Regions from separate parts of the Pimelobacter sp. 30-1 genome, predicted to be linked through region 1. Evidence: predicted binding sites of a transcription regulator. Region 1 holds the regulator's gene; the other holds the start of a gene.
What was found. The regulator HrcA, encoded in region 1, represses chaperone genes, less so after heat shock. The targets are predictions, from matches to a motif close to TTGGCACTCGNNNNNNNCGAGTGCCAA.
Positions count from the first base shown of each region.

Region 2: a site for HrcA is predicted at 2,242-2,268, ahead of groL (chaperonin GroEL). Genes of this name have one in related genera too.

Region 1 is NZ_NHTS01000012.1:71,450-76,716, forward strand. It holds gene CCO04_RS24740 (winged helix DNA-binding domain-containing protein) at 1-429, shown strand, start outside; gene CCO04_RS24745 (16S rRNA (uracil(1498)-N(3))-methyltransferase) at 435-1,178, opposite strand; gene dnaJ (molecular chaperone DnaJ) at 1,181-2,350, opposite strand; gene hrcA (heat-inducible transcriptional repressor HrcA) at 2,364-3,395, opposite strand; gene CCO04_RS24760 (hypothetical protein) at 3,556-4,320, shown strand; gene CCO04_RS24765 (MBL fold metallo-hydrolase) at 4,376-5,155, shown strand; gene CCO04_RS24770 (hypothetical protein) at 5,216-5,267, shown strand, end outside.
Region 2 is NZ_NHTS01000005.1:290,229-295,495, forward strand. It holds gene CCO04_RS12765 (hypothetical protein) at 1-441, opposite strand, end outside; gene CCO04_RS12770 (SGNH/GDSL hydrolase family protein) at 531-1,364, shown strand; gene CCO04_RS12775 (hypothetical protein) at 1,361-2,218, shown strand; gene groL (chaperonin GroEL) at 2,332-3,963, shown strand; gene CCO04_RS12785 (hypothetical protein) at 4,082-4,420, shown strand; gene CCO04_RS12790 (MBL fold metallo-hydrolase) at 4,509-5,195, opposite strand; gene CCO04_RS12795 (S-(hydroxymethyl)mycothiol dehydrogenase) at 5,192-5,267, opposite strand, start outside.

The DNA.
Region 1 (5,267 bases):
TACGGCCCCGGCACCGCGGCCGACGTCACGGCCTGGTCCGGGATCACCCGGCTGGGGCCGGTCGTCAAGGCGATGGACGACCTCGAGGTGCACGAGGACGAGGACGGCAAGGTGCTCTACGACGTCGCCGGCGCGCCGGTCGCCGACGAGGACGCCCCGGCGCCGGTCCGCCTGTTCGGCACCTACGACAACCTGTGGCTCTCCCACGCCTCCCGCGACCGGGTGATGGAGCCCGAGCACCGGCGGCTGTGGATGGGCGTCAACGGCGCGCAGGCCATGTCAGTCCACGTCGACGGCTGGTTCACCGGGCTGTGGCGGGCCGAGGAGGGCCGGGTCGTCCTGGTCGAGATGGTCCGCGAGCTGACCCGCGCCGAGCGGGCCGGGCTGGACGAGGAGATCGCCCGGGTCGAGGCGCTGCTCGCCCGCTGAGCGGCTCAGCCGCCCCAGCGGGGCGTGCGGACCAGGAGGGCGGCGACGGCGGCGACGCCGGCGGTCGACGTACGGAGGACCTCGGTGCCCATCCGCACCGACACCGCGCCGGCCTCGACGAACCGGGCCACCTCGTCCTCGCTCAGCCCGCCCTCGGGGCCGACCACGACGAGCAGCTCGCCGTCGTCGGGCAGGGCGAGCGCGCCGAGCGGCTCGGTGGCGTCCTCGTGGAGCACGATCGCCACGTCGGCGTCGACCACCAGGGCGGCGACCTCGTCGGTGCTCGCCAGCGGGACCACCTCGGGGTGCCACGCGCGCCGGGACTGCTTGGCCGCCTCGCGCGCCGTGGCCTGCCACTTGGCCAGCGACTTCGCGGCGCGCTCGCCCTTCCAGACCGCGACGCTGCGCGCCGCCGCCCAGGGGACGATCCGGGCCACGCCGATCTCGGTGAGCACCTCGACCGCCAGCTCGCCGCGCTCGCCCTTGGGCAGCGCCTGGACCACGGTGACCCGTGGCCGCGGCTCGGCGTGGTCGGTGACCTCGGTGACGACGGCGGTGAAGGTGCGCTTGGTCGTCGCGCTCACCTCGGCGGTCGCCACCCGGCCCCAGCCGTCGGCGAGCTGGAGCGCCTCGCCCACCCGCAGCCGCCGTACGACGACCGCGTGGTGGGCCTCGTCGCCCTCGACGAGGACCTCGTCACCGGCGCGGACCGCCTCGAGCGAGGGCACCAGGTGCTGCGGGAGGGTCATGCTCAGTGTGCGGTGAACGCGTCGCGGAGCCGGCCGAAGACGGACTTGTGCGGCGGCCGGACGTCGCCGGTCGGCTGCTCCTCGCCGCGGATGGCGGCCAGCTCGCGCAGCAGCTCCTCCTGGCGCGGGTCGAGGCGCGAGGGGGTCTCGACGGCGATGGTGACGCCGAGGTCGCCGCGCCCGCCGCGCAGGCCGGGGACGCCGCGGCCGCGCAGCACGACCTGGTGACCCGACTGGGTGCCGGCCGGGACGCCGAGCTCGAAGGAGGTCTCGACCCCGGAATCCGCGCCGCTCTCGAGGTCGGCCTCGAGCGTGGGCAGGGTGAGCGTCGTCCCGAGGGCGGCGGCGGTCATCGGCACCGAGACCGTGCAGTGCAGGTCGTTGCCGTGGCGCTCGAACACCTCGTGGGCGGCGACGTGGATCTCGACGTAGAGGTCACCCGCGGGGCCGCCGCCGGGGCCGACCTCGCCCTGCTCGCTGAGCTGGACCCGGGTGCCGTTGTCGACGCCGGCCGGGATCTTGACGGTGAGGGTACGACGCGAGCGGACCCGCCCGTCGCCCGCGCACTCGCGGCACGGGTCGGGGATGATCGTGCCGAAGCCGCGGCAGGCCGCGCAGGGCCGCAGCGTGCGGATCTCGCCGAGGAACGAGCGCTGCACGTGGGCGACCTCGCCCATGCCGTGGCAGGTCTCGCAGGGCACCGGGTGGGTGCCGGCCGCGGTGCCCTCGCCGCTGCAGGTCGAGCAGCGCACGGCGGTGTCGACCTTGAGCTCGCGGGAGACGCCGAACGCGGCCTCGGCCAGCTCGACCTCGAGCCGGATCAGGGCGTCCTGGCCCCGGCGTACCCGCGGACGGGGGCCCCGGCCGGCCGCCTGGGCGCCGCCGGCCCCGCCGAAGAAGGCGTCCATGATGTCGGTGAACGAGAAGCCCGCGCCCTGGCCGCCGAAGCCGCCGCCGCCGAACATGTCGCCGCCGCGGTCGTACGCCGCCCGCTTCTGCGGGTCGGAGAGCACCTCGTAGGCAGCGGTGACCTGCTTGAAGCGCTCCTGGCTCTCCGGGTCGGGGTTGACGTCCGGGTGCAGCTGCCGGGCCAGCTTGCGGTAGGCCTTCTTGATGGTGTCGGCGTCCGCCTCGCGGTCGACGCCCAGCAGCTCGTAGGGGTCCTGGCTCACGTGTGTTGCTCTCTCAGCTCTCGTCGAGGATGCGCGAGACGTAGCGCGCCACCGCGCGCACCGCCGCCATCGTTCCTGGGTAGTCCATGCGGGTGGGGCCGACGATGCCGAGCGCCGCCAGCGCGTCGTCGGGGCCGTAGCCGGTCGCGACGACGCTGGTCGAGGCCAGCTCCTCGAAGGGGCCCTCGGCGCCGATGCGCACCGTGACCGCGCCGCCGCTCGTCGCCTCGCCGAGCAGCTTGAGCAGCACGACGTGCTCTTCGATCGCCTCGAGCAGCGGGCGCACCGAGGTCTCGAAGCTGTCGCCGAAGCGGGCGAGGTTGGCGGTGCCACCCACGATCACGCGCTCGTCGGAGCGGTGGTCGCTCATCGCCTCGACCAGCGCCTCGACCACCACGGTCGCCGCGGCCGACGGGGCCGGCGCGCGGCCGTCGTCGGTGGGCTTGACGAGCGCGTCGAGCGCGGTCGCGGCCTCGGCGATCACCTCGCCGGTGGCGGCGAGGTTGACCCGCGAGCGGAGCGCGGCCAGCTCGTCGTCGGCCAGCGCCGCCTCGAGCTCGACCACGCGCTGCTCGACCCGGCCCGAGCTGAGGATGAGCACCAGCAGCAGGCGGGTCGGGGTGAGCGCGACGATCTCGACGTGGCGCACCGTCGAGCGCGACAGCGTCGGGTACTGCACGACCGCGACCTGGCGGGTCAGCTGGGCCAGCAGCCGCACGGAGCGGTGCACGACGTCGTCGAGGTCGACGGCGCCGTCGAGGAAGCTCGCGATCGCGCGGCGCTCGGCGGAGGTGGTCGGCTTGACCGTGGAGAGCCGGTCGACGAAGAGCCGGTAGCCCTTGTCGGTCGGCACCCGGCCCGCGCTCGTGTGCGGCTGGTGGAGGTAGCCCTCCTCCTCCAGCGCGGCCATGTCGTTGCGGATCGTCGCCGGCGAGACGTTGAGGTGGTGCCGCTCGACGAGCGTCTTGGAGCCCACGGGCTCCTCGGTCGCCACGTAGTCCTCGACGATCGCACGCAGCACGGCGAGCCTGCGCTCCTCCTGCATGCCACCTCCTGGATCCGTCGCCCGGAGCACCACTTGGCACTCCACCGCAGTGAGTGCCAATGCTACCGCCGCGGTCCACGAAAGGACGGACCCTGGCCACCGGAGGTTGCGTAGGTTAGGCTCACCTAAGCAAGCACGAACGACGGCGAAGGAGCGGCACGTGACCCTCGACCCCGGGACCCACACCGAGACCACCCGGCTCGACGCCCAGCGGCTCGCGGCCGCGGCGCGCAGCATCCTCGCCTGCCCGCGCGACGTGCAGCTCGTCGTCGACGGGATCGACGACGTCACCGACGGTCTCGACCAGGACCGCCTGGAGATGCAGGACCACAGCGGCCGCCCGGTCTTCAGCTGCCCGGCCGGCTCCGCGCTCGCCCTGGCCGCCACCGACCGCCGCGGCGCCCTGCTCACCCTCGGCAGCGGCCTGGGCCCCGAGGGCTCCGCCGACCGCGACGCCACCCTGACCCTCTCCGGGCGCCTGGACGCGGTCGGGCTCGAGCAGTGCGAGTGCTGCGACGAGGTCCGGATGCGGATCGCGCTGCACCTCGACTTCGTCCTCCTCACCCGCACCGGCCTCCCGGCCGTGGCGCCCGGCGCACCGGAGGCCGTTCGGATCCGGGTGCCGCTCGGGGCCTTCACCTCCCCCGACCACGACCTCAACCGCGGCTTCCTCCAGCGCTCGACCGAGCACGCCAACCTGTGCCACCAGGACGAGCTGCGCCGCGCCATCGCCACCCTCACCCAGACCCGCCTCGGCGAGGTCCTCGGCGTCCACCTGGCCGGCCTGCGCCCCGACGGCGTCACCCTCCAGTGGGTCGACCCCACCGGCGCCCACACCACCGACCTCCACTTCCCCCGCCCCGCCGCCTCCACCCAGGAGCTCGGCGAGATGCTCCGCTCCGAGCTCCACGCCGGACTCTGCTGACCGCCGAGGGCGCAGGGTTCCGGCCCCGAAGGCGCAGGGTCGATACGGTGGGGACGTGCCGGCATTCACCGAGGTAGCGGACCGGGTCTGGGTCCGCCGCGTCCCCTCGTACGACGTCAACCTGGTCGTCGTCGGAGGTGAGCGCGGCCTCGTCGTGGTCGACACCCTCGCCAGCGCCGCGGAGGCGCGGGCCGCGATCGCCGCGATCGGCGACCTCGGCGCAGGTCAGGTCGTCGCGGTGGTCAACACCCACGACCACTTCGACCACGTGCTCGGCAACGGCACCTTCCGCGACCGGTACGACGGCATCCCGGTCCACGCGACCGAGGAGGCTGCCGCCCGGACCGACCCCGTGGCCCCGCCCGCCGACACCACCTTCGCCAGCGCCGCCGTGATCGACCTCGGCGACCGCCAGCTCGAGCTCGCCCACCTGGGCCGCGGGCACACCGCGGGCGACCTCGTCGTCCGGGTGCCGGACGCCGACGTGCTGCTCGCCGGCGACCTGGTCGAGGAGTCGGCGCCGCCGGCCATGGGCGGCGACTGCTACCCGCTGGACTGGCCGGCCACGCTCGACCTCGTGCTGGGGCTGACCACGCCGGGCACGGTCGTCGTACCGGGGCACGGGAAGGTGGTCGACCGCCGCTTCGTCGAGGACCAGTGCGACGACCTGCGTGCGGTCGCCGAGACGATCCGCGACCTGGCCACACGGGGGGTGCCGGAGGCCGAGGCCGTCGCGGCGGCGGAGTGGCCCTATCCGGCCGAGGCGCTGCACCACGCGATCCCGCGCGGCTACGCGCAGCTGCCCCCGGTCCGCCGGCAGCTCCCGCTGGCCTGAGCGCGTGCCGGTCCCGGGAACAGCACCCCGGAGACCGCCGGAACCGCCTAGGGTGCGTCCATGGCAGCGGTCGTGATCGGTCACGTGGGCGGTGAGATCGCCGTGCCGGGCG
Region 2 (5,267 bases), on a different contig from region 1:
GGCGGCCGACGGCAGGGTGCTCGCCTGTCCGGTCACCCCCACGTTGAGGGTGCCGGAGAAGCCGATCGCCAGGACGTCGAGGTTCTTGATCATCGCCCGGAACTCCTCGACCGAGACCCCGGCCTGCGCGGCCATCTCGGGGATCCGGTCGCCTTCGGCCGCGTAGTCGACCGAGCCCGAGCCGAGCACGGTCCAGCCCGGCGGCAGCGTGAACCTGATGCCGGACTCGTCGGCGACCACCGCGATGCGCCGTGCCTGCTGGCGCCTCTTCGGCTTGGTCTTCTTGCGGTCCTTGGCCGGCTCGTTGCCGGCCGCCTCGGGGCCGAGGGGCGAGGACACGGTCGGGATGCGGATCTTGTCCGCATCCGCGACGGGCTCGGCGGAGCAGCCGGCGAGGAGTGCGGCACCGGCCACGAGCGCGATCAGGTGACGCAGCAGCATGGGCCGCATCGTAGGACCGCGTCCGCGCCGTCGTCCGGCGTTTGACGAGGCGCCACGATCCGTTCAGGAGGATCTGGTTCAAAGCAGCCATGAGCCGTACCCGCAAGGCCCTGGTCGCCGCCGGCGTCGCCCTCGCCGGCATCGGCGTGACGACGGGAGGCGGGCGCGAGCTGCTGCGCCGCCAGGCCGCGATCGCGCGAGCCCGGATCGGCAAGCCGCTGGGGGAGGAGGCGATCCCGGCCGACAAGGTCTGGAAGCGCAAGTCGTACGACGGCCCGCCCCTGCGGCTGCTCGTCCTCGGTGACTCGATCGCCGCCGGGCTCGGGGCCGAGCGCCCCAAGGACACCCTCGGCGCCCGGATCGCCCGTGGCCTCGCCGCCGAGCTGCGCCGGCCGGTCGCGCTGCGGACCGCCGCGGTGGTCGGCTCGGAGAGCTCGGCGCTGGCCGGTCAGCTCGACGGGCTGCCCGCGAGCTACCGCGCCGACGTCGCGGTGGTGGTGGTCGGCGGCAACGACGTCACCCACCGGGTGCCGGTCGCCACGTCGGCGCAGCACCTGGAGGAGGCGGTGGCGCGACTGCGCGCGCAGGACACCGGGGTGGTCGTCGGAACCTGCCCGGACCTCGGGGCGCTGCGGCCGGTCCCGCAGCCCCTGCGCTCGCTCGGTTCGCGGATGTCGCGCCAGCTGGCGAGCGCGCAGGCGGAGGTCGCCGTACGGAACGGGGCGCACGCGGTCTCGCTGGCCCACGTCGTCGGCCCGTTCTTCATCACCAACCCCGACGAGATGTTCAGCCTCGACCGCTTCCACCCGAGCGCGCTGGGCTACAAGCGCACGGCCAAGGCGCTGCTGCCGTCGGTGCTGGCCGCGCTGGGCCACGACCTGCCGGTCCCGTTCGGGCACCGGGCTCCTAACGTGGGCGCATGACCTCCGTCCTCCTCGCGACCTTCGACCTCATGCCCGACGGTGAACCGGGTGCCGCGGCGCTCACCGCTGCCCTCGACGCGCGCGGGATCGACAGTCGCTGGGTGTGCTGGGACGACCCGGCGGTCGACTGGGCGGGCGCCGACCTGGTCGCGATCCGCTCCACCTGGGACTACCACCGCCGGCTGCCCGCCTTCCTGGACTGGGCCCGTGCCGTCGAGGCGTCGACGACCCTGCTCAACGGAGCCGGTGTCGTCGCCTGGAACGCCGACAAGGCCTACCTCGCCGAGATCGCCGATGTCGTCCCGGTCGTGCCCACGGCGCTCCTCGACGACGCCGACCTGGCCGCCGGGCTGGCCGCGGCGCTCGACCGCTGGGGGAGTGTCGTCGTCAAGCCGCGCACGGGAGCCGGTGGGATCGGCGTCGTCGTGGTCGAGCGGCTCGACGACCCGCGCCTGGAGGGCCTCGTCGCCGGGCCGTGGATCGCGCAGCCCCTCGTCGACTCGATCCGGACGACGGGCGAGAGCTCGGTCTACGTCTTCGACGGCGTCGCGGCGTCCCAGGTCGACAAGACCGTCGCGGCCGGCGAGATCCGCGCCCACGAGCTGCACGGCGGCAGCAACACCGCGGCCGCGCTCGATCCCGAGCGGTCGGCCGTGGCGACCGCGGCCGTGCGCACGGTCGCCGAGCGACGCGGCGCCGACCTGGCGTACGCCCGGGTCGACCTGCTGCGCTGGCAGGACTCCTGGGTGGTCAGCGAGCTCGAGCTGATCGAGCCCGGCCTCTACCTCGACGTCGACCCGGCCAACGGCGAGCGCTTCGCCGCCCTCGTCGCGGGCCGGCTGGGGCGCTCCTGAGCCTGCCGGGAGCCGGGCTTCTCCTTGCACTCGCCATGGTCGAGTGCTAAACATGATGCTGGCACTCTCGCCTTGAGAGTGACAACGGACATCGCGAAGGAATCGCAGGAGTTATGTCGAAGCTGATTGCTTTCAACGAGGAGGCCCGCCGCGGTCTCGAGCGTGGCATGAACACGCTCGCGGACGCCGTCAAGGTCACCCTGGGCCCCAAGGGCCGCAACGTCGTCCTGGAGAAGAAGTGGGGCGCCCCCACGATCACCAACGACGGTGTCTCCATCGCCAAGGAGATCGACCTCGAGGACCCCTACGAGAAGATCGGCGCCGAGCTGGTCAAGGAGGTCGCGAAGAAGACCGACGACGTCGCCGGTGACGGCACGACGACGGCGACCGTCCTCGCCCAGGCGCTCGTCAAGGAGGGCCTGCGCAACGTGGCCGCCGGCGCGAACCCGATGGGTCTCAAGCGCGGCATCGAGGCGGCCGTGACCGCCGTCTCCGAGCAGCTCCTCGGCCTGGCCAAGGACGTCGAGACCCGCGAGCAGATCGCCGCGACCGCGACCATCTCCGCCGGTGGCGACGCCACGGTCGGCGACGCCATCGCCGAGGCGATGGACAAGGTCGGCAAGGAGGGCGTGATCACGGTCGAGGAGTCGAACACCTTCGGCATCGACCTCGAGCTCACCGAGGGCATGCGCTTCGACAAGGGCTACATCTCGGCGTACTTCGTCACCGACCCCGAGCGCATGGAGACCGTCCTCGAGGACGCCTACGTGCTCATCGCGAACAGCAAGATCAGCAACGTCAAGGACCTGCTGCCGCTGCTCGAGAAGGTCATGCAGTCGGGCAAGCCGCTCGTCATCCTGGCCGAGGACGTCGACGGCGAGGCGCTGTCGACCCTGGTCGTCAACAAGATCCGCGGCACCTTCAAGTCCGTCGCCGTCAAGGCGCCGGGCTTCGGCGACCGCCGCAAGGCCATGCTGCAGGACATCGCGATCCTCACCGGCGGCCAGGTCATCTCCGAGGAGGTCGGCCTCAAGCTCGAGACCGCCGGTGTCGAGCTGCTGGGCCAGGCCCGCAAGGTCGTCATCACCAAGGACGAGACCACCATCGTCGAGGGTGCCGGCGACCAGGCCCAGATCGAGGGCCGGGTCAACCAGATCCGCGCCGAGATCGAGAGCTCGGACTCCGACTACGACCGCGAGAAGCTCCAGGAGCGCCTCGCCAAGCTGGCCGGCGGCGTGGCCGTCATCAAGGTCGGCGCGGCCACCGAGGTCGAGCTCAAGGAGCGCAAGCACCGCATCGAGGACGCCGTCCGCAACGCCAAGGCGGCCGTCGAGGAGGGCATCCTCCCCGGTGGCGGTGTCGCGCTGGTCCAGGCCGGCGCCTCCGCGTTCGACAAGCTCGAGCTCGAGGGTGACGAGGCCACCGGCGCCAACATCGTCAAGGTCGCGCTCTCCGCTCCGCTCAAGCAGATCGCCATCAACGCGGGCCTCGAGGGCGGCGTCGTCGCGGAGAAGGTCGCGAACCTCCCCGCCGGCCAGGGCCTCAACGCCGCGACCGGCGAGTACGTCGACCTGCTGGCCGCGGGCATCATCGACCCGGCCAAGGTGACCCGCTCGGCGCTCCAGAACGCCGCGTCGATCGCCGCGCTGTTCCTCACCACCGAGGCCGTCGTGGCCGACAAGCCGGAGAAGGCTGCCGCTGGTGGCGGCGACCCGACCGGCGGCATGGGCGGCATGGACTTCTGAGTCCAGCGCCACCCGGCACCCGCACCACCCACAGGGCCCTCGCTTCGGCGGGGGCCCTGTGGCATGTTGCGGGCAGCCCATCCCGTCTCGGTGAGCTCAAGCAGCCCAGGAGGAAGCCATGACCGACCTGTCCCCGTCCTCGTCCGCGTCGTCGTCCCGGACCGACCACGTCAGCGGTCTCGCCGTGATGGGCGTCGGCACCGGCCTGCTCGCGGTGCTCCTCTACTTCTTCGCGCGCCAGGGCAACGACGTGGACTCCGCGGAGACCATCGCGATGGCCGCCCGCTGGGCCTGGTTCTTCGCGGGGACGACGGCACTTCTGTGGACCGCCGCGATCCTCGCTCACGCGATGCGGGCGCACACCGACGTACTGCTGGAGCGGATCGACCGGCTCGAGCGGGTGCAGCGATCGGAAGGCGCCGAGGGTGCCGAGGGTGCCGGGGGCGCCGAGCGCTAGGTCCGGCACGGCACGCAGGGCCCCCCGCGTCGGCGAGGGGCCCTGCGGCGTACGGGCGGGAGGAGGATCTCGCCCGGTCCGGGGTGCCTCAGGGCACGCATTCCTCGCCGGGCAGCCGGGCGGCGATCCGTTGCCGGATCATCGCGGCCGCGCGGTGGGCCCGTTCGAGGGCGATGGTGGTGTCCGCGCCGTGCCCGGTGTGGACGACCGTGTCCGGCGGCAGCCGGTAGAGGTGCTCCTCGATCGACGCCTCCAGGGTGGGCCGGTCGCTGTAGGAGCGACCGGTGGCGCCGGGGCCGCCGTGGAACAGGGTGTCGCCGGTGAACACGCAGCCCAGGTCGGGGGCGTAGAGGCACACCGCACCCGGCGCGTGCCCGGGCGTGTGGAGGACCTGCAGGGTCGTGCCCGCGACGGTGATCTCCTGGCCGTGGCGCAGGTCGTGGTCCCAGACCGCGTCGGGGTTGGTCTCGGGGTCGGTGCCGTGGGTGAGCTCCCACAGGGGTCGGTCGTCGGGGTGGAGCCAGAGGGGTGCGCCGGTGGCCGTACGGAGGGCGGGGGCCACGCGGACGTGGTCGTCGTGGGCGTGGGTGCAGATGATCGCCGTGACCGTGCGGTTGCCGACGAGGGCGAGGATGTCGGCGACGTCGTGGGGGGCGTCGATGACCACGCACTCGGCGTCGTCGCCGACGATCCACACGTTGTTGTCGACCTCGAAGGTCTCGCCGTCGAGGGTGAACGTGCCCGAGGTGACGGTGTGGTCGACGCGAGCGCTCACAGGATCACGACCGAGCGCAGGACGGACTCGCCGTCGGGGGTGTGGTGCATCTTGGCGAACGCGGCCTCGATG